3 regions of the Trichococcus sp. ES5 genome follow, and region 2 is predicted to be linked to each of the others. Evidence: predicted binding sites of a transcription regulator. Region 2 holds the regulator's gene; each other region holds the start of a gene.
The links. Region 2 encodes NrdR, which represses ribonucleotide reductase genes. Its sites were predicted from a motif close to ACACNATATATNGTGT; they were not measured.
Positions count from the first base shown of each region.

Region 1: nrdD (anaerobic ribonucleoside-triphosphate reductase) is a predicted target of NrdR. The motif match lies at 4,138-4,153, and genes of this name have one in related genera.
Region 3: TES5_RS07965 (vitamin B12-dependent ribonucleotide reductase) is a predicted target of NrdR. The motif match lies at 3,165-3,180, and genes of this name have one in related genera.

Region 1 is NZ_FJND01000009.1:40,731-49,043, forward strand. It holds gene TES5_RS08505 (hypothetical protein) at 1-6, shown strand, start outside; gene TES5_RS08510 (aldo/keto reductase) at 80-1,003, opposite strand; gene nrdG (anaerobic ribonucleoside-triphosphate reductase activating protein) at 1,144-1,704, opposite strand; gene nrdD (anaerobic ribonucleoside-triphosphate reductase) at 1,728-3,950, opposite strand; gene TES5_RS08525 (hypothetical protein) at 4,505-4,789, shown strand; gene TES5_RS08530 (ammonium transporter) at 5,181-6,860, shown strand; gene TES5_RS08535 (GNAT family N-acetyltransferase) at 7,031-7,510, shown strand; gene TES5_RS15195 (hypothetical protein) at 7,503-7,676, shown strand; gene TES5_RS08540 (ABC transporter permease subunit) at 7,749-8,313, opposite strand, start outside.
Region 2 is NZ_FJND01000003.1:34,205-42,517, forward strand. It holds gene murC (UDP-N-acetylmuramate--L-alanine ligase) at 1-12, shown strand, start outside; gene TES5_RS03685 (MaoC/PaaZ C-terminal domain-containing protein) at 186-731, shown strand; gene polA (DNA polymerase I) at 753-3,404, shown strand; gene mutM (DNA-formamidopyrimidine glycosylase) at 3,441-4,325, shown strand; gene coaE (dephospho-CoA kinase) at 4,332-4,931, shown strand; gene nrdR (transcriptional regulator NrdR) at 5,027-5,572, shown strand; gene TES5_RS03710 (replication initiation and membrane attachment family protein) at 5,569-7,002, shown strand; gene dnaI (primosomal protein DnaI) at 7,002-7,928, shown strand.
Region 3 is NZ_FJND01000008.1:28,317-36,629, reverse strand. It holds gene sstT (serine/threonine transporter SstT) at 1-720, opposite strand, end outside; tRNA gene TES5_RS07985 (tRNA-Ser) at 947-1,036, shown strand; gene TES5_RS07980 (hypothetical protein) at 1,191-1,583, opposite strand; gene TES5_RS07975 (Panacea domain-containing protein) at 1,580-2,155, opposite strand; gene TES5_RS07970 (NAD-dependent protein deacylase) at 2,145-2,966, opposite strand; gene TES5_RS07965 (vitamin B12-dependent ribonucleotide reductase) at 3,206-5,782, shown strand; gene TES5_RS07960 (MFS transporter) at 5,952-7,205, opposite strand; gene uvrC (excinuclease ABC subunit UvrC) at 7,336-8,313, shown strand, end outside.

The DNA.
Region 1 (8,313 bases), on a different contig from region 2:
CCCTAAAGCGAAAAAAGAACAAGATTCCAATTGGAGTCTTGTTCTTTTTTTATTTCTCTTTAACTGTTGCTGCCTTTCTTTAAGGCAACATTTTGCCTGCAGCCTTATAGAGTTCATACCACTCGGTGCGGCTCAGCGCCACATCGGAAGCTTTGCAGATGGCTGCAATACGCTCTGGGTTCATGCTGCCGACGATTGGCTGCATTTTAGCCGGATGACGCAACAACCACGCGATTGCGATTGCTTCCCGGGATACGCCTTTATCTTCCGCAATTGTGTTGATTTTTTCATTCAATTCCGGATAATCGGGATGGTCGAAGAACAGCCCTTTCTTGCCATTACCAGCTTGGAATGGCGACCACGGCTGGATCGTCATGTCCGAGATCCGGCTGTATTCCAGGACGGAACCGTCGTGCATGAATGAAGGATTGTTCATCATGTTCACGTTGAATCCTGCATCGATCATCGGTGCGTGGGTCAGGCTGAGCTGCAGTTGATTGATCAATAATGGCTGTGTGACAGCTTTCTTCAACAATTCAATCTGCATCGGATTTTGGTTGCTGACGCCGAAATGGCGCACTTTCCCTGCTTTGTGCAGTTCATCGAAAGCTTCGGCGACTTCCTCCGGTTCCACCAACGTATCCGGACGGTGCAGCAGCAAGGCATCCACGTAATCGGTCTGAAGTCGTTTCAGACTTCCCTCCACCGATGCGATGATATGTTCTTTTGAGAAATCGAACATGACACCCGGCACGATGCCGCATTTCGTCTGCAGCATCACGCTGTCCCTCGCGATGCCGAGTTCCTTAAAGGCTTTTCCGAAAATTTCCTCCGAAGTCCCTCTGCCGTAGATGTCCGCATGATCGAAGTAATCGATGCCGTTGTCCACTGCCGTGCGGATGACCACTGTCGCCTCTTCATGCGTCAAAGCGTTCATACGCATGATGCCGAGCGAAATTTCTGATGCTAACAGTCCTGAATTACCGATGTTTATTTTTTTCAATTGTCATACCAACTTTCTTATTGGGATTATTTGAAAACGTTTCAATAAAATTAGTATAGCATTTTTGATGTGTTTTTGGGTAATGAAGCGCATCAAAAAAATGCTGCCTCGAAGTGAGGCAGCACGATATGTTTTAACATTCAAGCGTAAGCATTGGCCCAAAGAACTTTTTCTCCGGCTTCCAGCGATTTTTGCACATCGATGATAGTCTGATTGGAGCTGCCGCGGAATTTCAATGTCAGATCCCGTTTGGACAGTTCGAAGCGGCCGTCGACGAGTACATCCATCAAGCGCAGCAATTCCTGCTTGTCTTCGGATTCTGAAGCCAATTCGTCCCAATAGTAGCCGGTCCAGCCCCAGATGTCCTTGGTCCGGCCGAACTCCGCACGGATGCGTCGCGCAAGCCGCAGCGCAACCTTCGTGTTGAGGAACGGTTCGCCGCCCAAAAGCGTCAAGCCCTGTACATAAGGCTGGCGCAGATCGGCCATGATCTGTTCCTCCAGCTCGGTCGTGTAGGCAATCCCGTAGTCGAAATTTTGGACAATCTTATTGTAGCAGCCTTCGCAGGCGAACAGGCAGCCGCTCAGATAGATGCTGCAGCGCACGCCTTCGCCATCGACAAAGTTGAACGGTTTGTAGTCCGCAACCTTGTCCTTGCTGTATTTCTCTGCCAACCATTCTTGCGGTTGCGGATTTTTCACTTCACATCACCTAACTGTTCTGATTACTGTTCTGACTTGCAATCCGCATGCAGATGTTTGACGCGGGCGGATATTTCTTTATGGCGACCTTTCACCATCGGACGGATCTGCGGATTGCCGAGATAGCCGCATGTGCGTTTTACGACGTCGCATGTCTGCGGATCGGTATTGCCGCATTCCGGGCATTGGAATCCGCGTTCGGTCGGATTGAAGTCTCCTTCGAAACCGCACTCCAGGCAGTGGTCGATCGGCGTATTCGTTCCCAAATAGCCAACTTTGTCGTAGGCGAAATCCCAGACTGTTTCCAACGCTTTCGGATTTTGCTGCAAGTTCGGGTATTCGCAATAATGGATAAAGCCGCCTGAGCAATATTGCGGATATTCCATTTCGAAGGCGATTTTTTCGAAAGGATTCGGATTCTTGCGGACATCGTAATGGAAGCTGTTTGTGTAGTATTCCTTATCCGTGATATCAGCGATGATGCCGAATTTCTCTGTGTCCATGCTGCAGAAGCGATCGGTCAAACTTTCGCTCGGAGTCGAGTAGACGCTGAAATGATAACCGTATTGGTTGCCCCAAGCATCCGTTTTTTCCTTCATCTTCTTGACGATGTCCAAAGTGAAGGCTTTTGCTTCCGGATTCGTTTCCCAATCTGCTCCGTAGAAAACGGTAGCCGCTTCATACAATCCGATATATCCCAGAGAAACTGTCGCGCGTTTGTTTTTGAATAGTTCATCGACCTTATCCGTTTCGCCCAGACGTTTCCCGAAGGCTCCGTGCTGGTACAGGATCGGTGCGTTCGTAGGCGTCGCTTCTTTGGTGCGTTCGACACGGTAGACAAGCGCATCCTTACAGATAGCCAAGCGCTCCTCGAAGATGTTCCAGAAAGCTTCCGGATTCCCTTCCGATTCCAAGGCGATTCTAGGGATGTTCAACGTCACGACCCCAAGATTCATCCGACCGGAATTGACTTCATTTCCGTTTTCGTCTTCCCAGCCCTGCAGGAAGGAACGGCAACCCATCGGTGTCTTGAAACTGCCTGTTAATTCAACGATTTTATCGTACATCAGCACATCCGGATACATCCGTTTCGTGGCACAAGTGATGGCCAACTGCTTGATGTCATAGTTGGGATCGTGCGTCTCTAGGTTCGTGCCTTTTTTCAAGGCGAAGATCAATTTCGGGAAGATTGCTGTGCGTCTTTCCTTGCCCAGTCCTTTGATGCGTACTTGCAGAACTGCTTTTTGGATTTCGCGCGCAAACCAATCCGTCCCCAAGCCGAATCCGAGCGTGGTGAATGGTGTTTGTCCGTTTGAAGTGTAGAGTGTGTTGATTTCGTACTCCAGGCTCTGCATGGCATCATAGATATCTTTGCGGGTTTTTTCTTCGGCATAAGCGATCTGTTTCGCTTCGCCTTCCACCCATTCTTTCGCTGTTTCAAGGTGTTTCTCATAGTTCAGGCGTGCGTAAGGTGCCAACACTTCGTCGACCCGGTCTGCGCTGCAGCCGCCGTATTGACTGGAAGCGACGTTCGCAAAAATCTGCGCCATTTGGGCAGTCGCCGTGTTGACTGAACGCGGGCTGTCCACTTCGGCATTACCGATTTTGAAACCTTCACGGAGCATATTCTGGAAATCGATCAGCACACAGTTCGTCATCGGTGAATATGGTTGGTAATCCAAGTCATGGTAATGGATATCGCCTTTCATGTGGGCGTTGGAAACGTGTTTCGGCAGCATCCGCAAGCCGATCGCTTTCGCGGCCACTCCTGCCGTCAAGTCACGGATCGTATTGAAGACCCGGCTGTCCTTGTTGGCATTCTCGTTGACGACGCTCTGATCAGCATTCATCAAGCTTTGGATGCGCAATTCGATGTCCTGTTGTTGAAGTTTTTTGACTTTCTTCGCTAATTTATAGGTATTGTAGGCTTCGGCTAATGGCAGATTGCCCATTTCAGCAAGCGTCGCTTCAACCTGATCATGGATATCATCCGTCGAAACACTTTCCGCTTCTGACGCAATCAGTTTGTCTACAACCAGTGCCACGACAGCATCCACATCGTGATCTGCAGCCGCTTCGTTCTGTTCAGATAAAAAACGCTCCGCTTTTTTGATTGCTTTATATATTTTCTTGGCATGAAAAGGAACAACCCGTCCATCCGCCTTCAATACTTGGATGTTCACTTCTGTGTCAGCGACTTGAAGATTCGTGCTCTCATTTAAGTAATCTGTTGGTAATGAAGCCATATTTTTCCCACTCCTTAGTTAAAAATCAACCGAACATGCAAAAAAAGCTAATAAAAAGTAAGAGGTAGTTACAAAGTGAGCAAGCTTTCCCTATCGGATGCGCTTCTCACGTTGGTTGCCTCCACTTAAAGTAGACTCTGTTTCGATTCTCTTTGTATACTATATATCATCCGAAGAGAAATTTCCACCACAATATATAGTGTTTAAAGTCAAATTACGTCTAAATTCGGCAGACATATTTTGATGCTTTGGTCAATAGGAAAATACCCTGAAAATTAAAAAAATGTTAAAGCAAAAATGTTAAAAAACATATAAAGTACATAAAATCAATAGAATCTACTGTACTTTGTAAAAAAAAGCAGTTATACTATGACTTGTCAGAAATGTAAGCGATTCATTCTTATTTTCGGATCTGTTATCCGGCTTTAAGCCACAGGGATGTCAAAAGAATGAGGACACAAAAAAGGGGTGAAATGATAGTGTGGAAAAATAGAATGTTGCCTGAAATATCCAGAATTGCTAAATTTAGAATACCGGTCGGAGAAGGCCTATTTTTGAGACAGTGCGCTTCTTGGCAAAACCTTTTCCATCTGCCTTCATCTTATCGCTACCCGACTGGAAGCATCCAAGGCTATATTACACGATTGAATTGGACCGATGAATTTATCATTCTTGAAAAAGAACATAATGAAGCATTCGAATATTTTATTATCGATAGAAGAATTGAATCTGTAAAAGGCCCTTTTTCGAAGGAAGGGTTCGAGAAGGCGTTAAAAGAGGAAGCGATCGAGTTGCCATTGATTGAATTATCGGAAATGGACTGGATCATCAACTTTTAGAAGTTACTAAAAGAATACATAGAGCCGTAAGGAAAACATGTCCCGCATGTTTCCCTTACGGCTTTTTGCTGTATATTTGCTCTTTACCCCGGATATCCCCGCTGATGGAACCTATTCGTTGTCACCGATTCTGACATCCGTCCTATTCCCTACTCGCTAATGTCAGATTTATTTTAATCATGTTGACCAAAAAAACACAACCGCATCCAACATCCCTGCAATTTGATGAGATTTAAGCTCAGAAATCTCATCATTTTCGCATCCAAGCGCTTGCAAACATTGATTTGTAAGCATTGTCACATTATATTACATGGTGTGTAAGCAGGATATAGCATCAATAAAATTATTTCTATACACTAAGACTATGCTAAAACAAAAGGAGGAATCATTTATGTTTTCATCAGTAGACACATTATGGACCTTGCTGGGAACGGTATTGGTATTCTTTATGCAAGCCGGTTTCGCGATGGTCGAGACGGGCTTCACTCGCGCTAAGAACGCAGCGAACATCATCATGAAAAATCTTATGGACTTTGTACTCGGATCATTGGGATTCTTCCTTATCGGCTACAGCATCATGTTCGGGGACGATATCGCCGGCATCATCGGAACTCCTGCTTTATTTATGGAAGGACTTGATTCCACCATTCCTGGAACTGTCCATTTCATGTTCCAAAACGTATTCGCGGCAACTGCAGCCACTATCGTATCCGGAGCTGTTGCGGAACGGACAAAATTCAGCTCTTATCTCGTGTACTCTTTCATCATTTCCTTGTTGATCTACCCTATCTCCGGACATTGGATCTGGGGCGGCGGTTGGCTGGCTCAAATGGGCTTCATTGACTTCGCTGGATCCACAGCCGTGCATATGGTAGGTGGCGTTGCTGCTCTTGTCGGGGCTGCCGTCGTCGGTCCGCGTATCGGAAAATATAAAGATGGAAAAGCGCAAGTCATTCCTGGCCACAATTTGACGATCGGTGCCCTTGGCGTCTTCATCCTCTGGTTCGCATGGTTCGGATTCAACGGAGCATCAACGGTTGCGGCAACTGGAGACGAAACCCTTGCCTTAATTGGTACGATCTTCTTGAATACAAACTTATCCGCAGTCACAGCGACTCTGGTCACCCTCTTATTCACTTGGGCGAAGTACGGCAAACCCGATGTTTCCATGACGCTGAACGGTTCATTGGCAGGTCTCGTAGCCATTACTGCAGGTTGTGCGGTCGTCTCTCCTTTCGGCGCCATCGCCATCGGATTCATCGCCGGCTTTGCCATTGTCCTTGCCGTTGAATTCGTCGATCAAAAATTGAAAATCGACGATCCCGTCGGTGCTTTCAGTGTCCACGGCGTGAACGGTGCCTTAGGAACAATCTTAGTCGGTGTTTTTGCAACAGATGGCGGATTATTGTACGGCGGTGGATTCAATATGCTGGGCATACAAACATTGGGTGTCGCTTCCGTGGCAGCCTACACAGCCGGTTCCATGTACGTAGTCTTCAAGGTCATCCAAAAAACAATGGGTCTCCGCGTTACTGCTGAAGAAGAAATCGTCGGTATGGATGTCGCTGAGCATGGCTTGACTTCAAGCTACCATGACTTTGTCGCAACGACTGCATTCGAAGATTATGTAACAGACAGCAGCAAACCTGCTGGAATCCCTGCTGTCCAAGAAGTGGACCTGACTAAAGTCGGAGCCTTCAAATTGGCTGATTCAGGCTACACGATGAATAAAGTGGAAATCATCGCCAATCCGGATAAACTGGAGCGTCTGAAAGCGGAATTGAACGCTATCGGTGTAACCGGCATGACGGTCACATCCGTGCATGGTTACGGGCTCCAAAAAGGCCAACAAACCTTCTATCGTGGTGCGAAGGCTGAGGGCAATCTTTTACCGAAAGTCCGCATCGAAACGATCATCAGCGAGGTGCCTGTCGAAGAAGTCATCCGTGCTGCCCGCCGCGCTTTATACACGGGTCATGTCGGTGACGGTAAAGTCTTCGTTTCCCCGGTTGCCGATGCCTTCCGCATCAGCAACAGCGATTCAGGCCCAGCTGCCCTAAAATATTATTAAACCGAATAACGAACACTAAATAAAGCCAAGGAGCCGTCTCACTGCGAGACGCACTCCTTGGCTTTATTTCTTTGCAGTAAACTGTTTCCAGGTTTTTTGTTTGCCTGCGCTTTGCTATAATAAGGACTATGATGGTGGCTCTCCACCAATCGATGAGGAGGAAAACATACATGTGGGTCATCAAACCTTTTGAAGAAATGACGGCGAGGGAATTGCATCTGATCTATAAAGAGCGGGTCGCTGTTTTCGTTGTGGAGCAGAATTGCCCTTATCAAGAGGTGGATGATACCGACCTCGTCAGCATCCACTTCTGGAAGCAGGCGGAAGATAGGCTGTTGGCCTATTCCCGGCTGATCCCGGAATTAGATAATGTGCGCATCGGACGCGTTCTTGTCCCGCAAGGCGAACGCACCCATGGCTATGGCCAGGAATTGATGCAGGTCGTGCTGGAGTATGCAAAGATGCATTTCCCCGGACTAGCGATCCACGCGCAAGCACAAGCCTACTTGCAGGATTTTTATGCCTCATTCGGATTCCGGCCCGTATCGGATATCTACCTGGAGGATGATATCCCGCATATCGACATGATCATCGATTCGCAGAACACTCAAACGGAAAGTAAAAACCAACAGGAGGAACATCGTGAATAAATATCTTACAGCCAGCATACTAGGCATCATCAGCATCGGAATCAACGTCTGGATCATGTACCAGACACGCTACGACAAAGGCCTGAACCCGATCACAAAGAAAAACCTGGAGAAATTGTCCTACGCCCTGATCGTCGCCGCAGTAATGTTCATGACATTCGGTTAATCCAAAATAAAAAAGCCCAGCGCGGGCTTTTTTATTTTGATTAATTCAGGACCATCTAAACGACCTATAACACTAAACCTGGATCCGCAAATCTTTTCTGCCGTAGATGAGATAGCTTAGACCCAATACCAGCAAGCTTCCAATGATGCAGATGACCATATACTCCCAGGAAATCCCCTCTTCCAGCAATGCCGCTGGATGTGCGTATTCGATCGGCGACAAAACATGCAGAAATTCATAGTCATCAACCATCTTCGAGACAAGGCCGATCATGTACGTGCCGAAAACCAGCAACAACGCGACTCCGCTTGTTGAACGGCTGCTCGCGATGAACGTTGAGAAAAGGAAGCCGATTGAATAAAAGAACAATAATACCAACGACTCCGCGCCAAAAATCAGCGTGGTATCTTTTATGATTTCCACAAAATCGGCTCCATCCTCCTTGATCAGATAGATGAACAGCAAAGCTGCTCCATACAAGACAATCCAAAAGATCATCAGCAGCACCAAATTGGCGATATACTTGCTCGTGACAATGGCTTTTCTGCTGATTGGCTGGGCATACAGATACTCAATCGTGCCGTTCGTCTCTTCCTTGATCAGCGCTTGGGCCCCTTTCATCGTTGCAAAAATGCAG
Region 2 (8,313 bases):
ACAAAAAATTAATTCAATGCATCAAAAAAGTCCAGGAAGCAATTCTTGGGCTTTTTTTGATGCAAGACAGAGCGGGCTTGGTCCGGTTATCTGAATAAATAGGCCCAAACGGTTAAACGGCTTTTATCGGAACGGGGTTTTTGATATGATAGACATATATGTGTTCAAAGAAAGGAAAAGTGAAAATGGGTCTGAAAGATATAAAGCTTGGGAAATCGATTGATGAAATTCAAGAGGGGGATTCGTTGACTGTCACCGAAATCATCGAAGACAAAGATATTTTGCTGTATCTTGGGTTGACGAATGACGGGAACCCGCTCTATATTCAACATGATTATTCGCAGACGACTCGGTTTCATAAACCGATCGTGCCAACCGTATTGTTGGTGGGGATTTTGACGAGCAACGTTTCCAAACATTTACCGGGTCCGGGTTCACATATTGTGGACGTTTCTTTGAATGTGATCGAACCGATCTACCATAACAACATGATAACCTTCAACTTTGAAGTGGAGCGCGTGGACGAGCGCCGTGAACAAGTCACAATCAGCGTTGTCGGAACGAATATGGATAATGAACGAGTATTGGATGCTGAATTGATCGTAGAGACACCCCGCAAATTGATTTTTGATGAGGCAGAGAACGTGATCATGAACGAGCGAACTGAAGTCGAGGAGAATGCCGATAAGGTAGTTTATCCTACAACGATGGCAGATGACGATTCAGAATAAGCAGAGTTAGGATGTTAACAGATGACTGATAAAAAGAAAAAATTACTATTGGTGGATGGCAGCAGTGTGGCTTTCAGATCCTTTTTTGGATTGCCGAATCTGGATGGGTTCCGCAACAAAAACGGCTTGCATACGAACGCGCTCTACGCCTTCAATAATATATTGGAACGCATCTTCCAGACAGAAGAGCCGACGCATCTGTTGGTAGCATTCGATTCAGGAAAAACGACTTTCCGCAATGCCCTTTATGGCGACTACAAAGGCGGGCGTGCAAGCATGCCGTCGGAGTTATCCGAACAGTGGCCCTATTTTGGCGTCCTTGTCCATGCCTTTGGTGGCAAGACGTATGAATTGGTCAATTATGAAGCTGACGATATCATTGGGACTTACTCGCGGATGGCCGATCAAGCCGGCTATGATGTCGTCATCATTTCAGGCGATAAGGATATGATCCAATTGACGACGGATAATATCCGGGTCGATATCACCGTCAAAGGCGTGTCGGAATTGAAATCCTACACCCCGGACGTCATCCGTGAAGAATACGGCATCGAACCGAGACAGATCATCGACATGAAAGGTCTGATGGGCGACTCGTCGGATAATTATCCGGGCGTCACTAAAGTAGGCGAGAAGACTGCTTTGAAACTCTTGACCGAATATGGTTCCATCGAAAATCTATACGAGCATATCGATGAACTGAAGAAAAGCAAGATGAAAGAGAACCTTATCAATGATAAAGAGAATGCGTTCATGAGCAAAACTTTGGCTGCAATCGATCTGGACTCGCCGGTGACATTGAAGCTTGATGAACTGGCGGTTGAAGGCAAACAGATCGACAAACTGACCGACTTTTACCGCGAAATGGATTTCAATGGCTTCCTGGACAAACTGGGCGTGGCCTCGGAAGACCGCTCGGAATCCTTCGAGGACATCCATTTCGAAGTCCTGACCGAGATCCGCCCCGAGCATTTTACGGACCGGATGGCACTGTATGTAGAGATGCTTGAAGACAACTACCATGACGGGAAAATCCTCGCAGTCAGCTGGGGAACGGATGAAAAGATTTACACAGCTTCATTAGAAACAGTGCTGGCAAGTGTTGTTTTCAAGGAATGGGCTGAAAATGCCGGAGCCCATAAAATTGTGTACGACGGCAAACGGACGATGGTCATGCTGCATTACGCCGGTATCGCGCTGGCAGGCATCGACTTTGATATCCTGCTGGCTTCCTACATCCTGAATGCGAAGGACAACAGCAAAGATCTTGCGCAAGTCGCCCAGGAATACGGCTACAACGATGTCTCCTTTGATGAGGCCATCTACGGAAAAGGCGCTAAAACGGCGGTTCCCGAGGATGCAATACTGCATGACCATTTAGCGCGCAAAGTGAAAGCGATCCAGGCGCTGTTTGCCCAATTGAACGCTGAACTGGAAAGCAACGTGCAAAAAGATTTGTATTACGAAATGGAGCTGCCGTTGTCGTTTGTCTTGGCGCACATGGAAATTCAAGGGATCAAAGTGGAACCGCAGCGCCTGTTGACCATGAAAGAAGAATTTGCCGGCCGCTTGCTTGAAATCGAAAAAACCATCTATGCCGAGGCGGGTGAGGAGTTCAACATCAACTCACCGAAGCAGCTGGGTGTCATCCTGTTCGAGAAGATGGGCTTGCCCGCCATCAAAAAGACGAAAACGGGCTATTCGACAGCGGTCGATGTCTTGGAAAAACTGCAGGCGCAAGCGCCGATCGTGGAGCACATCCTGAATTACCGACAGTTGGCCAAGCTGCAATCCACCTACGTGGAGGGACTCCTGAAATTCATCAAACCGGAAACAGGCAAGATCCATACGCGCTATCAACAGACGTTGACGCAGACCGGCCGTTTGAGTTCCGTCGATCCGAACCTGCAGAATATCCCGATCCGGATGGAGGAAGGCCGGAAAATCAGACAAGCTTTCGTTCCGCAACAAGCAGGTTGGAAGCTGTTCGCCTCCGACTATTCACAAATCGAATTGCGTGTGCTGGCGCATATTTCCGGGGATGAGCATCTGCGCGAAGCCTTCCTGGAAGGCCAGGATATCCATACTTCGACAGCGATGCGTGTATTCGGCATCGAGAAACCGGAAGACGTCACTGCCAATCTGCGCCGACAAGCGAAAGCCGTCAATTTTGGTGTTGTTTATGGCATCAGTGACTACGGTTTGTCCCAAAACCTGAACATCACCCGAAAAGCTGCTCAAGAATTCATTGACCGTTATTTCGACAAATATCCGGGTGTGAAGCAATTCATGGAGGATATCGTCAAGGAAGCGAAAGAGACTGGTTATGTCGAAACGCTGTTCCACAGACGCCGTTACCTGCCTGACATCCATAACCGCAATTTCAATCTGCGCTCCTTTGCCGAACGCACCGCCATCAATTCGCCGATCCAAGGCACTGCCGCCGACATCATCAAAGTGGCGATGGTCCGGATGGATAAAGTCCTTAAGGAAAAAGGGCTTCAAGCGAATATGTTGTTGCAGGTGCATGATGAATTGATCTTCGAATGCCCGGAAGAAGAGATTCCGGTCTTGGAAAAATTGGTGCCGGAAATCATGGAGCATGCAGTCGACTTGGCTGTGCCGCTCAAAGTGGACAGCAACTCCGGAGATAGCTGGTATGATGCAAAATAAACAAGGAACAAACCGATAAATGAAAGGGGCCTGCTTATGCCGGAATTACCAGAAGTAGAAACCATCCGCAAAGGACTCATCAACCTTGTCGGAGGAGCCGTCATCATAGATGTAGCCGTCTTTTGGGATCGTATGATCACGCCGCCTTTCTCCACGGAACGTTTCAAGACGGTTCTGCGGGGGGAGCAGATCCACACCATCGAACGCCGCGGCAAGTATCTGATCTTTTTGTTGGACCACTGGGCGATGATTTCCCATCAGCGGATGGAAGGCAAATATGAGGTCAGCGAAGCCGGTGAACCGATCAAGAAGCATACGCATGTCATTTTTTATCTCGCCGATGGCCGCCAATTGCGTTACCTTGATGTGCGCAAGTTCGGTAAATTTACGTTGTTGCCGATCGAAAAGCGGGATGAGTATGAACCTTTCAAAAAAATGGGGCCGGAACCGACCGCGGATTTCTTCAAATTGAGCAAATTCAAAAAGGATCTTTCCAAGTCGCATCGCGCAATCAAAGCGGTCATCCTGGACCAGAATATTGTGGCCGGCGTCGGGAACATTTATGCGGATGAATCACTTTTCCAAGCTAAAATCCATCCCCTGCAAGCCGCCGATACAATCGGCCCGGCTGCAGCCAAAAGGCTGCATGAAGCCGTCATGGATGTGATCAGTAGATCAGTGGAGGCCGGAGGGTCGACGATCCGGACCTACAAAAATACGTTAGGAGAGGCCGGTAAATTCCAAGTCTCTCTTGCCGTTTACGGTCAAATCGGGCAACCTTGTCCGAACTGTGGTCATCCGATCGAAAAGATAAGGGTTGCACAGCGAGGAACGCATTATTGTCCGCATTGTCAACAACTGCCGAAGACGCGTTCAAAGGCACCAGACATCACTGATATTGCCTACAAAGGGGCGAAATAAACGAACATGAGCTATATATTAGGACTTACAGGAAGCATCGCTACAGGGAAATCGACTGTAGCGAAGCTGTTTTTGTCTGCGGGCATTCCGGTTGTCGATGCAGACTTAGGAGCAAGGGCTGTCGTTCTTCCGGGTGCACCAGGGTTAGCGGACATCATCGAACATTTTGGGGAAGCCTATCTGCTGTCTGATGGTACGTTGGATCGCAAACGTTTGGGAGCGCTGATCTTTTCGGATAGGGAGAAGCGTAAAGAACTGGATGTGTTGCTGAAGGAGCGCATCAATGATTGGATACAGGCAGAAAAAGAGCGTTATATTTCGGAAGGGCACAAACTGATTGTGCTGGATATCCCATTGCTGTACGAAGGCGGGTATGAGGACAGTTGCGATGCTGTGATGGTCGTCTATGTTCCAGAAGAACTTCAAGTGCAAAGGCTGATGAGCCGCAACCATTTGGATGCGGATGAAGCTACCCGGAGGATGCAAAGTCAGCTATCGATCGAGAAGAAAAAAGAACTGGCTGACTTTGTCATCGACAATTCCGGAACAATTGAAGAAACAAAAAAACAAGTCAACGATTGGCTGCTCAAACATAGAACTGTGTAGCCTGAAAGTGCCATAAAGACCATCTTTTCAAGTTTTTTGAGCCACAAGTATGTTATAATGAAGCGATAATAAACGAAAGAAAAGGGGGAAAGCCGATGCAATGCCCAAAATGTCACTATCACGGATCGCGTGTTGTCGATAGTCGTCCGGCTGATGACGGGAAAGCCATCCGCCGCCGTCGCGAATGCGAACAATGCCATTTCCGCTTCACTACATTCGAAAGGATCGAGCAAACGCCGCTGCTTGTCATAAAAAAAAATGGCGCACGCGAAGAGTTCAGCCGTGAAAAGTTGTTGCGGGGATTGATCCGCTCCTGCGAAAAACGGCCGATCGCCCTCGAACAACTGGAGACTGTCGTCAATGAGGTGGAAGCCGAAATCCGAGCGCTTGGAGAAAATGAAGTATCCAGCATCGTCATCGGGGAATACGTCATGGACAAGTTGGCCAAAATTGATGATGTCGCCTACATCCGTTTCGCAAGTGTTTACCGCCAATTTTCGGACCGGAAAACCTTCCTTGATGAATTGAAGAATATGGAGAAGAAAAAAGCCGAACAAGCGGCTGCTGAAGCTTCAGACATCCAACCATCCGATGCTCCTCCCCACGAGGCAGCCTCCGGAAAGGAAGACAATGAACAATGAGTTATCCATGGCAAAATATAAGTCCTAAGGATGCTTTCAGAGCAAGCCAGACGAACTTGATTTCCGATGTGGACCGCAAAATCCTGACGCAATTGTATCAGCCTATCATCGGGCCGCAAGCGTTCAGCCTTTATTCGACGTTGCTTGCGGAGATTCCGCAGGAGAGCTATTGGAGCAAGGAGTTGCTTCACACCGAATTATTTGCTCTATCAAACAGCGGAATCCAAGAGTTCTATCAAGCGCGCGTGAAATTGGAAGGGATCGGTTTGCTGAAGACATTTCTGGTAAACGAGCCTGAGAAGCAATACCTATACGAATTGCAGCAGCCGCTGTCCAGTCATGCTTTTTTCAGTGATGACCTGATGGGGTTGCTGTTGTACGAAAAAGTCGGCGAACGGAAATACCGCGAGTTGCAGCAACGGTTCAGTCGGCAAGTCCGTGACCTAAAAAATGCAGAAAATATCACAAAGTCCTTTTTGGATGTTTTTTCTTTCTCGGAAAGCGCCTTTACGGAGCAAGCGCGGCTGCGGCAGAACGATAATACGTTGTTGGGTGATAATGCGGCAAGTCTGCCCGTTATCGAGAACGATGGGTTTGACTTCTCGTTTTTCCGGCAGTTGTTGAACAAACAATTCGTCAAACGTGATTCCATCACAAAGGAATTGGAGCACACAATCACTATCCTCTACACGCTGTATGGTTGCGACGAACTGCAGATGGCTCAATTCATTCTGGAGGCCGCCGATATCGAATCGGGAAAAGTAGACGGAGAAGCGCTCAAAAAAATTGTATCCGATGCCTATGAACAGAGACACAGCACCCGTTTGGAAGTTAAGGACAAAGTCACCCAGAGTATCCAACTGGCTAAAGATACTGAGAAAGGCCGGGAACAAAAATTGATCCAGGCACGCTTTTCCAGTGAGGAGATCTCGTTCATCAAGGCGTGTGAACAATTGACGCCGCATCAATTTTTGACGAGCATCAAAAAGCAGAAAGGCGGCATCGTGACCGCTTCGGAGACGCAATTGCTGCGCACGCTGATGGAGAAAGCCGATTTCAAGCCGGGTGTGCTCAATGTACTGACGCACTATGTGTTGGTCATCCTCAACAATCCGCATCTTTCCAAGGCCTATGTGGAAGCCATCGCAAACGATTGGCTGCAGGATGGTGTCGATTCGCCGGAAAAAGCGTTGGCGAAAGCAAAACAATTCGCCGGCGAGATGAAAGCGAAAGCTGAGAAGCGGGCAGCCAGCCGAACAACCGCGAAGAATTACGGGAAAACGGTGGCGCGCAAGAAAGAAAACTTGCCGGATTGGGCTAAAGATGAGCAAAAAGCGGTTGTGGAAACACCGCTGACGCCGGAAGCGCAACAAAAATTGAATGAACGCATCAAAAAATTAAAAAGTAGCGGAAAGGCAGGGGATGAGTGATGGATCATATCGGAAGAGCATTTTACAAATATATGAATAATCCCGAAATCAGCCAACGCTACAAAGGCATGATCGACACAATCATGAAGGATGCCGATGTGCAGGCGTTCTTCCAGAAACACGAAGAGCGACTGTCGCGGGAAATCGTCGAGAGAAGCTATTCGAAATTGCACGAATATGTGCAGGAAAAAGAGAAAATCAAGCTGGGGAAAGAATCGCAGAATCCCGGTTATGAGCCGAACCTCGTCTTGAATGCCGGTTACATAGATGTCGTCTATACACCGACGGACGAGACAATGGCGAGGGAAAAAGAAAAGGAATTGCGGAGCCGGGTCCATTCCATGTCGATGCCGAAGGATGTCCGCACGGCGACGTTGGAGCGGTTTGTCCAATCAAACGAGCGGATGCCGGCCATTCTGGAATCGTTGAATTTTATTGATTCATTCAATGGGGATCCGAAAGTGCATCACCAAGCGCTTTATTTCTATGGTCCATTCGGGGTAGGGAAATCCTATCTGCTGGGTGCGATTGCGCATGAATTGGCGATGGGGGGCCATCTGACGACATTGATGCATTATCCGACCTTCACGATGGAGATGAAGCAGGCGATCCAGAGCAACACGGTCAACGAAAAGATTGATGCCGTGAAGAAAGCTGAGATTCTGATGTTGGACGACATCGGAGCGGAAGCCAATTCCACCTGGATCCGTGATGAAGTGCTCGGTGTCATCCTTCAGTACCGGATGCAGGAAGACTTGCCGACCTTCTTCAGTTCCAACTTTACGATGCAGCAGTTGGAGGAACATTTGCGCATGGGCAACCGAGGCGACGATGAACCGATGAAGGCGAAACGTCTGATGGAGCGGATCCGCTTCCTGTCGCGCGAGGTCCCTATGACCGGGAAGAACCGCCGCTTCGAGCAATAGGCTGACGGAGCGCTGTGCTGCAATAAAAAAAGTTGGCTAGCTTCACGGGTAAGCATGTTCAGCTTTTAATATTTTAAACTTGAAAACAATTATTTTTTGTGTTTAAATGGACTACAGATGAAACGAAAGACAAATCGATGAGAAAGACACCGGTGGATGAACTGATTTTTAGCGAGGGATGGCTTGGTGAAACATCCTAATCAATCATGTATCGACCCCTTTCGAGAGATTCCCTGAAACTTCAGTAGGGGGAAACGGTACGCTCGTTATCGCGTTCAAGTAAGGATGAGGCAGAATCTTAAGCGGATGGCTGTCGCACTCTTTGAATTTGGGTGGAACCACGTAGACACGTCCCATTTCCGGTACAAGCTGGGGATGGGCTTTT
Region 3 (8,313 bases), on a different contig from region 2:
ATTGGAACGGATATAGATGTAGACGATGATCGGATTGACGACCAAAGCGACGAACAGCATACAACCGATCAGTACCGCAACCAGTTTCCCATAGCCCAATAATACGCCGATTCCGCTTGTAGCGATGACATCGAAAACAAGACCCATGATCCCCAACGGAGCGAATGCAATGACAATTCGGACCATTTCCGTCAATGCATCAGAAACATTGGACAGCACTAACTTGGTTGAAGCCGCAGCGTTCTTCAAAGTAAAACCGAGCATGAGAGCCCAAGACAAGATGCCGATGTAGTTGGCATTGTAGAGCGCCTTGATTGGATTATCCACAACGTTCAACAACAAAGCTTTCAGGACTTCCATTACACCGCCTGGAGCAGTGACATCCTCAACTCCTGAACCCAATGTCAAAGTCACCGGGAAGAGGAAGCTTGCGATAACCGCTACGAGTGCCGCCAAGAACGTTCCTAAAAGGTAGAGCACAATAACAGACTTCATGTTCGTCTCTTGGCCTTTTTTGTGCTGCGAAATTGCGGATGCAACCAAGAAAAAGACCAGCATCGGCGCAATCGCTTTTAAAGCTCCGACAAACAACGCACCAAAAATTGTGATCGGTTTTGCTATGTCCGGTATAGTGACAGCAAGAATGATACCGATGACCAAACCGGCGATGATACGTTTGACAAGACTCAGCTTGTACCAGTGATTCATTAATTTATACAATTCAAATTCCTCCTGATGTATGCAAAAATTACAATAAAATGAGTACATAGGTTTTCATATTACCATAATTTAATCTCCCTAGGAAGAATACCTTTCACTTTTCTCTTACGGCGTGTCTGTTGAACTGGATCCCTCATTATTTGCTTTCTGCATTTTCTGGATTTTCGTGACTTTTTTTACAATTTCTCTTTTCTGATTAGCTGAAAAGCGCTATAATATATTTTATGGAGAATTACTCAAGTCCGGCTGAAGAGGACGCACTCGAAATGCGTTAGGTGTCGAAAGGCGCGCGGGGGTTCGAATCCCCCATTCTCCTTAAAAACTTTTAAATTTTGTCAGACAAAAGGCCGACATCCATTTTTGGGTGCCGGCTTTTTGTTTTGTCGAAATCAACCGGTACACCTTCGAAAAATTTTATTGTTTCCTATTGTTTTGCGTCCTGGTTTCCGCGCCGAGCTTGTTCGGCTCAGTCAAAATAGCCCTCCAGAAAAATCTCGATAAGCCGCCTTCACCTCGGCATAGAGGTCCGGGTAGTCTTCGCTGAGTGAGGACTGGATCCCGATCGCAAGCTGCGAGCTGTGGATCGTCTGGATTTTATGGACGCGGATATAGGAGACTTCCGCATTCAGGCTCAGTTTGGGGTACCGCTCTTTTGCGACTTTGATGTCGTGGACCGGATCGATGTTCTGGCTGACGGACACTTTCGAAATCGGAAAGGCCGTGAAATCGCAAGGAAACTCATCGTATTCCGCACCTATGATCAGGAACGGACGCGATTTGAAGGCGATTTTGTCCGTATTTAAATCGTGATAGGCAAACCGGGTCTTAACGATAATACCGATGTAAGCTTGCGTTTCTTTCATGATCTCAGCACCTCCCCTTCAAAATCCTCAAATTCATCCAGATAAACATCAAACAACGTATCATACAGCCGCACTTTTTTTGCATCCGCGCGGATATCCGCAAGTTCCAGCAGTTTGGGTACGGTTGCTTCTTCCGCGACACCTGGCCTGCTGTTGCGCCAGGATGTTTCACGGCGCGCCAAATCCGCCAGGTACCAGTCTCCATACTGCCCGTAGGAAAGAACGACGCGATCGAGGATGAACTGTTCGCGCTCCGTCAACTTTTTCATTTCCAACGGTTCGAAGGGATCGTAGTCTTCCTCGAAGAAGAAATACAGTTCCGGCAGCACCGGCCCTTCTTCCCAACCTTCAAAGCTATCCTCAAACAACGTCTCTCCGACCAGCGCCAAACATTCCCGCTGCGCGAAATAAAGCATCGTCTGCAACTTCAGCTCATTGTCGCCGAATCGGGCTGCTGTATGGTTTTCGTAGGAATAGACCAGATACCTCGCGAGCTGTCTCAGCTTCGCCATAATGACGTCCCCTTTCCTGAATGCCATTTCCATCAAGGCGCAGTTTAGTTCATTTTTCAAAATATTCTTTCCAGACGTCCGCCAAAAAAGCGCCGGCGTCGGTCTGTACGGCCAACTGGAAGTTCAATGACTGCGGCACGGGTGTACGGTTCAGGAGGACTGTGTACGGTCCTTTGAAATAATGGACGAAACTTGCGGCCGGATAGACCGCCAACGAGGTGCCGATGACCACAAGCATGTCCGCGGCGCCGATTGCTGCAGCCGCGCGCTCCATCGCCTCCTCGTCGAGCATCTCGCCGTAGAGCACGATGTCCGGACGCACCATCCGGCCTTGGGAATCGCGCTGGATGCCTTGTGCGTCTATGCTGATTTGGGTGGTTTCGGTGGCTTCGGCCGTTTCGAACGTCCGCCATCTCGTCCCGTTGCCGTGCAGCTCGATGACAGTGCGGCTGCCGGCTGACTGGTGCAGATTGTCGATGTTCTGCGTGACGACGGTGACTTCTTTGCCTGTCTGCTCGAGCGCCGCAAAGAATCGGTGCCCTGCGTTCGGGAGCGCCTGCGAAAAATTGAAGTGCTCCGCATAATTGCGGAAGAATAGTTCGGGATACGTCTCCAGAAAACCGATGCTGAGCGTCTCTTCGCCAGTGAAATGGCGGCCGCTCAACCTGTCGAACATCCCACCCGCCGACCGGAAATCCGGGATCCCGCTCTCCGTGCTGATGCCCGCCCCAGTGAAGGCGACGATGCGTTTTGATTTGCGGATCATATCCGCGAAATGTTCTTTATCGTTCATGCTTGGGCTCCTTTCGGATGTTGTTCTTTCTGTCTTTATTATAGCTTTCGGTATGGCTGACCGGGTACTATTTCGCATTCTTTCCTGGGCGTATGGCCGACAACCCCATCCCGACGCACAATGCCCTCTTCTTATTGGCCGATATATTATTACAAACCCACCCTCGTCCACCCAAACAACGTTTTCATCCATTTGCAAAATACAGCTTCCCGACTGTTCCCCTTGATTTATCCGGTGAACAGAATTAACATATATGGTATGAGAATCAAACCAACAGCACAACATCTAGTGTTTTCACCATAAATGAAGGAGTGATTATTGTGGATGGAACAAAGACCACATTTAAAGCAGGATTCGAAAAATTAAACAAGGACATCGAGCGGTTCCCGCATGTGTTTCCGATTACGGAAGATATGCACGTCACGTACGAAGGCGTGTCCCGCCTCGTCATGCTGGATCGTTATTCCTACAAGGATTCCACAAAGGAGACCCTTTCCGAAGGGGATCTGGTTATCTTGACGGTCAAAGAGGATCCTAAATACCCAACTCGAGGAACCGGCACCATACTCTCCATCAACCCTAAGGAACAGACGGCCCGCATCAGAGTTTCCGCGGAGTACCAGCACAACATCGATGATTTCGAAGTCGAGGAAGGCGGCATCGTGACGCGCCGGATTCTGACGTTGGACAAACCGCTGGAGCTTTTCTACGAACAGATTGCGATGCGTAATGCTCATGGCTTGGCTGATGTAGAAATCACGCCGGAACTGCGCCATGAAGCTTTCCTGAAATTCTATGAAGAACAAAAAGCCTTGAATTTCATCCCGGCCGGACGCGTGCTCTACGGCGCCGGATCGGGTACCGATGTCACTTATTTCAACTGTTATGTCATGCCTTTCGTGCCCGATTCGCGCGGCGGTATTTCCGATCACCGCAAGAAAGTCATGGAAATCATGAGCCGTGGCGGAGGCGTCGGTTCAAACGGTTCGACATTGCGCCCGCGCCATACAATCGTAAAAGGCGTCAATGGCCGCTCTTCCGGATCCGTCTCCTGGATGGATGACATCGCCAAGCTGACGCATTTAGTCGAACAAGGCGGTTCCCGTCGTGGTGCCCAGATGATTATGTTGGCCGACTGGCATCCGGATATCTTTGAGTTCATCATTTCGAAAATGCAAAATCCACGCATCCTTCGCTACATTATCGAAAACTTCGAAGATGAACAGATCCGCATGTTGGCGAAGGAGAAGCTGCATTTCAAACCATTTTCACCTAAAGAAATCAACATGTACACAGGTATTGTCAACTATAAACACATCCCGGGGCATGGCGGATTTGATGCATCGGTCATCCATGAATCCGAGAAGAAATTGCGCGATGGGGGCACCTACAGCGTCAACAATCCTGAATTCCTGACCGGCGCCAACATCTCCGTCTGCATCACCGACGACTTCATGGACGCAGTGATGCGGGGTGAGGAATATGCACTGCGTTTCCCGGATGTCGAACATTACGACGCGGACGCGATGGCGCACTATGATGCCGAATGGACCAACTGCGGCGATGTCCGCGAATGGGAAGCTACCGGCAATGCTGTCCGCACCTACCGGACCGTCAAAGCCCGTGAATTGTGGCGGCTGATCAATGTCTGCGCCACTTATGCGGCGGAGCCTGGCATCTTCTTCATCGACAATGCCAACAAGATGACGAACGCAACAGCTTATGGTCAAAAGGTCGTCGCGACCAATCCTTGCGGTGAACAGCCACTGGCAGCTTATTCCGTCTGTAATCTGGCCGCTGTAAACTTGGCTGAAATGGTCAACAAGGATCTGCAGATGGTCGATTTCGCCAAATTGGAGCAGACCGTCCGCATCGGCATCCATATGCAGGACAATGTCATCGACTCCACTCCTTACTTCCTGGAGGAAAACAAAAAACAAGCGCTTGGCGAACGTCGGATCGGCTTGGGGATCATGGGCTTGGCCGACATGCTGATCTATTGCGGCGTCCGTTACGGTTCACTGGAAAGCCTGCAGCTGATCGATCAAGTATTCGAAACGATCGCTGTGGCGGCCTACGAGGAAAGCATCGAGTTGGCGAAAACGCGCGGCAGCTTCCCGTTCCTGGTCGGACAGAGCGGTAAAGAGACGCAGATCCTGCGCGAACGTTTCATCAATACAGGCTACATGAAAAAAATGCCTGAACACATCCGCGAAGGTGTCCTGAAATATGGCATCCGTAACTCGCACTTGTTGACGGTGGCACCTACCGGATCGACCGGGACGATGGCCGGTGTTTCCACCGGACTCGAGCCTTACTTCTCATTCACGTATTACCGCAGCGGACGCCTCGGCAAATTCATCGAAGTGAAGGCGGATATCGTCCAAGAATATCTGGATCGCCATCCGGATGCCGATGCGAAGAACCTTCCTGATTACTTCGTGGCTGCCATGACACTTGCGCCTGAAGAGCATGTGGATGTGCAGACAACGATCCAACGCTGGGTCGACAGCTCCATTTCGAAAACGGTGAACGCACCGAAAGGCTACACTGTCGATCAGGTCGAAAAGATCTATGAGCGCCTTTACTTGGGCGGTGCCAAAGGCGGAACAGTCTATGTGGACGGCAGCCGTGATTCCCAGGTACTGACGCTGAAAGCCGAAGAAAATGTCTGGGATGAGGAAGGCAAGCTCGAGGAAGAGAAAGAGCACGTCAAAATCAACAAGGACAAGACTTTCCTGGTTGATTCGATAGCCAATCTCGAAGCTACCGACGTCACAATCGGCAACGAAATCGGCGACACTTGCCCGATCTGCCGTCAAGGGACGGTCGAAGATCTGGGCGGCTGCAACACCTGTACCAACTGCGGCGCACAGCTGAAATGCGGTTTGTAAACTGATTAACTTAAGAAGAACCCGTCCGATTTTAGGATGGGTTCTTCTTTGTGGTTTGCCGACATTCATGCTTTGCTGCTCGTCTTGCGCTGCGGATGCTGCTTGTCCGATTAACATAAAGTATCGGACAACCATAAAAAAGAGCTGCCGAATACGGCAGCTCCAGTCTTTAGTTTGATTCTTTTCCGGTGTCCGAAGGTTCGGGTTTGCCTGCTTCAAGCAGGACCCGGTCGCGGATGGCGAAGAAGGCCACGACCATCAGGAATAGGCCCGATACAGCCATCAGGATTTCGATCGCCATCCGGTCTGCCAGCGGTCCGAAAATCAGCATCCCCAGCGGCATCATCGAACTAGCAACCATGCTTTGGATGCCGAAGACGCGTCCGAGGAAATCTTCCTCGACCTTTTCCTGCAGCAGCGTCATGCTCGGAGCGTTCAGGAGCGGGATAACGAGACCGACGAGACCCATCAGGAAAAGGTAAATCCAGAAATTCGGAATCACGCCCATCCCGAAGGTGCACAAGCCCATGGCCCCGATCGCAAAAGCGATGGAATGGATCCGGTTCTTGAAGCCGCCCCATGACGCGATCCAGAGGCCGCCGCCGATCATCCCGATCGAAAAGGCGATTTCGATCGCCGTCAAGCGCCAGACGTCGTCGCCGAACGAGCGCGCAACCTGCAGCGGTGACAGGAACGACACCGGTGCTGCCATGAAGAAGGCAAGCGAAAAATAGAGGAACAGCCTTTTGATAAAAGTATGATTTTGGATATAGCTGAAGCCTAGCATCATGTCCTGCAGGTAATTGCTGACTTGTTCCCGGCTGGCTTTTTCATGCGTAGGGACTTTAAGGAAGAACACGAGGATGGCGATCGCCAAAGCCGCTGTCACGATATCGATCAGGAAGATACCTTCCATCGGCGCAAATTGGTAAAGCGCGCCGCTGATCATCGGCGAAACCAGCATGACGACAGCTTGGATGCTGCCGTTGAGCCCGTTGATCCGGGTCAGCTCCTTTTCAGGGACGACCTGCGGCAGTATGGCGCCGACCGCCGGCATCTGGATGCCCGCACCCAATGCGCGGATGGCCGATGTCGCCAACAGGATCCAGATGGAACGCTGCCCGGCCAAAAACAGCAGGACCAGCACCAATGTCGAGAGCGCGGTGATGCCGTCGGAAAGGATGATCAGGCGCTTCCGGTTATAGCGGTCGGCCCACACCCCGGCGAACGGCGAGATGAAGAAAGTTGGCAGAAAGCCGAAGCTGGTCGATAAGGTCATGATGACGCCGGATTGCGTTTCCAAGGTCAGGTACCAGAATATCGCGTATTGGACAAGCGACGAGCCGAACAGGGAAATCGTCTGGCTGCCCAGAAAGAGAGCGGTTTGACGCTGCCACTTTTCATATTTTATTTGCTTGATCACATTGTTTGCACTTCCTTGCTGGAGAGGCGGTTATCGTCCCCAAAATGACTGCGTTCAGAATCAAACGACTGAACGTATGTTTCCATTCATGGTATACTATTCTCAACGAAAAGTAAAAGGATTGAAACGGATGAGCAGAGAAGAAATCAACCAAAAATTAGCGCTGCTGCCCGACTTGCCCGGCTGCTACATCATGCGGGACAAGGATGACGAAATCATCTACATCGGCAAGGCCAAAAATCTGAAGAACCGCGTAAAATCGTACTTCCACAGCAAGCATGAAGGTAAGACGCAGCTGCTGGTCGCGGACATTGACCGTTTCGAAACGATCGTAACCAAAACGAACAAGGAATCGCTGCTGCTGGAGATCAACCTGATCAAGCGTTACCAGCCCAAATACAATATCAAGCTGAAGCAAGGGACGATGTATCCTTATCTGAAGGTCACGAACGAAAAAGATCCGCAGCTTCTCATCACTTCGACGGTCGAGGATGACGGCGGTATCTACTTTGGTCCCTATCCGCACGTCTACGCTGCGACCGAAACGCAGGAATTCATCCAGAAGATCTATCCGCTGCGCAAGTGCGCCAAGAATTCCAAACGCGCCTGCCTGTATTACCATATGGGCCAATGCATCGGCTGCTGCGACCACGAGGTGTCAAAAGAGGAATACAATGCCCAGATCAAACGCATCGCCGCATTCCTGAACGGCGATGTCAAGGAAATCAAAAAGGATCTGCGCGAAAAAATGCACCGTGCCGCCGACAGTCTGAATTTCGAACAGGCTGCCGATTACCGCGACCAGATCAGCTACATCGAGGCGACTGTCGAGAAACAGACGGTCATGTCCCGCGACTACACGAACCGCGACGTCTTCGCCTTCCATATGGACAAAGGCTGGCTGTCGATCCAGGTTTTCCTGCTGCGCCAATCCTCGATCATCAAACGCGAAGCCGCCCTCTTCCCTTGCTACGACACGCCTGAAGAAGAGCTGGCTTCCTTCATCATGCAGTTCTATCAGGATCCCAACCATATTTTGCCGCAGGAAGTCCTCGTACCGAAAGGCGTCGACACGGAATTGCTGCAGGAAGCGCTGGGAACAAAAGTG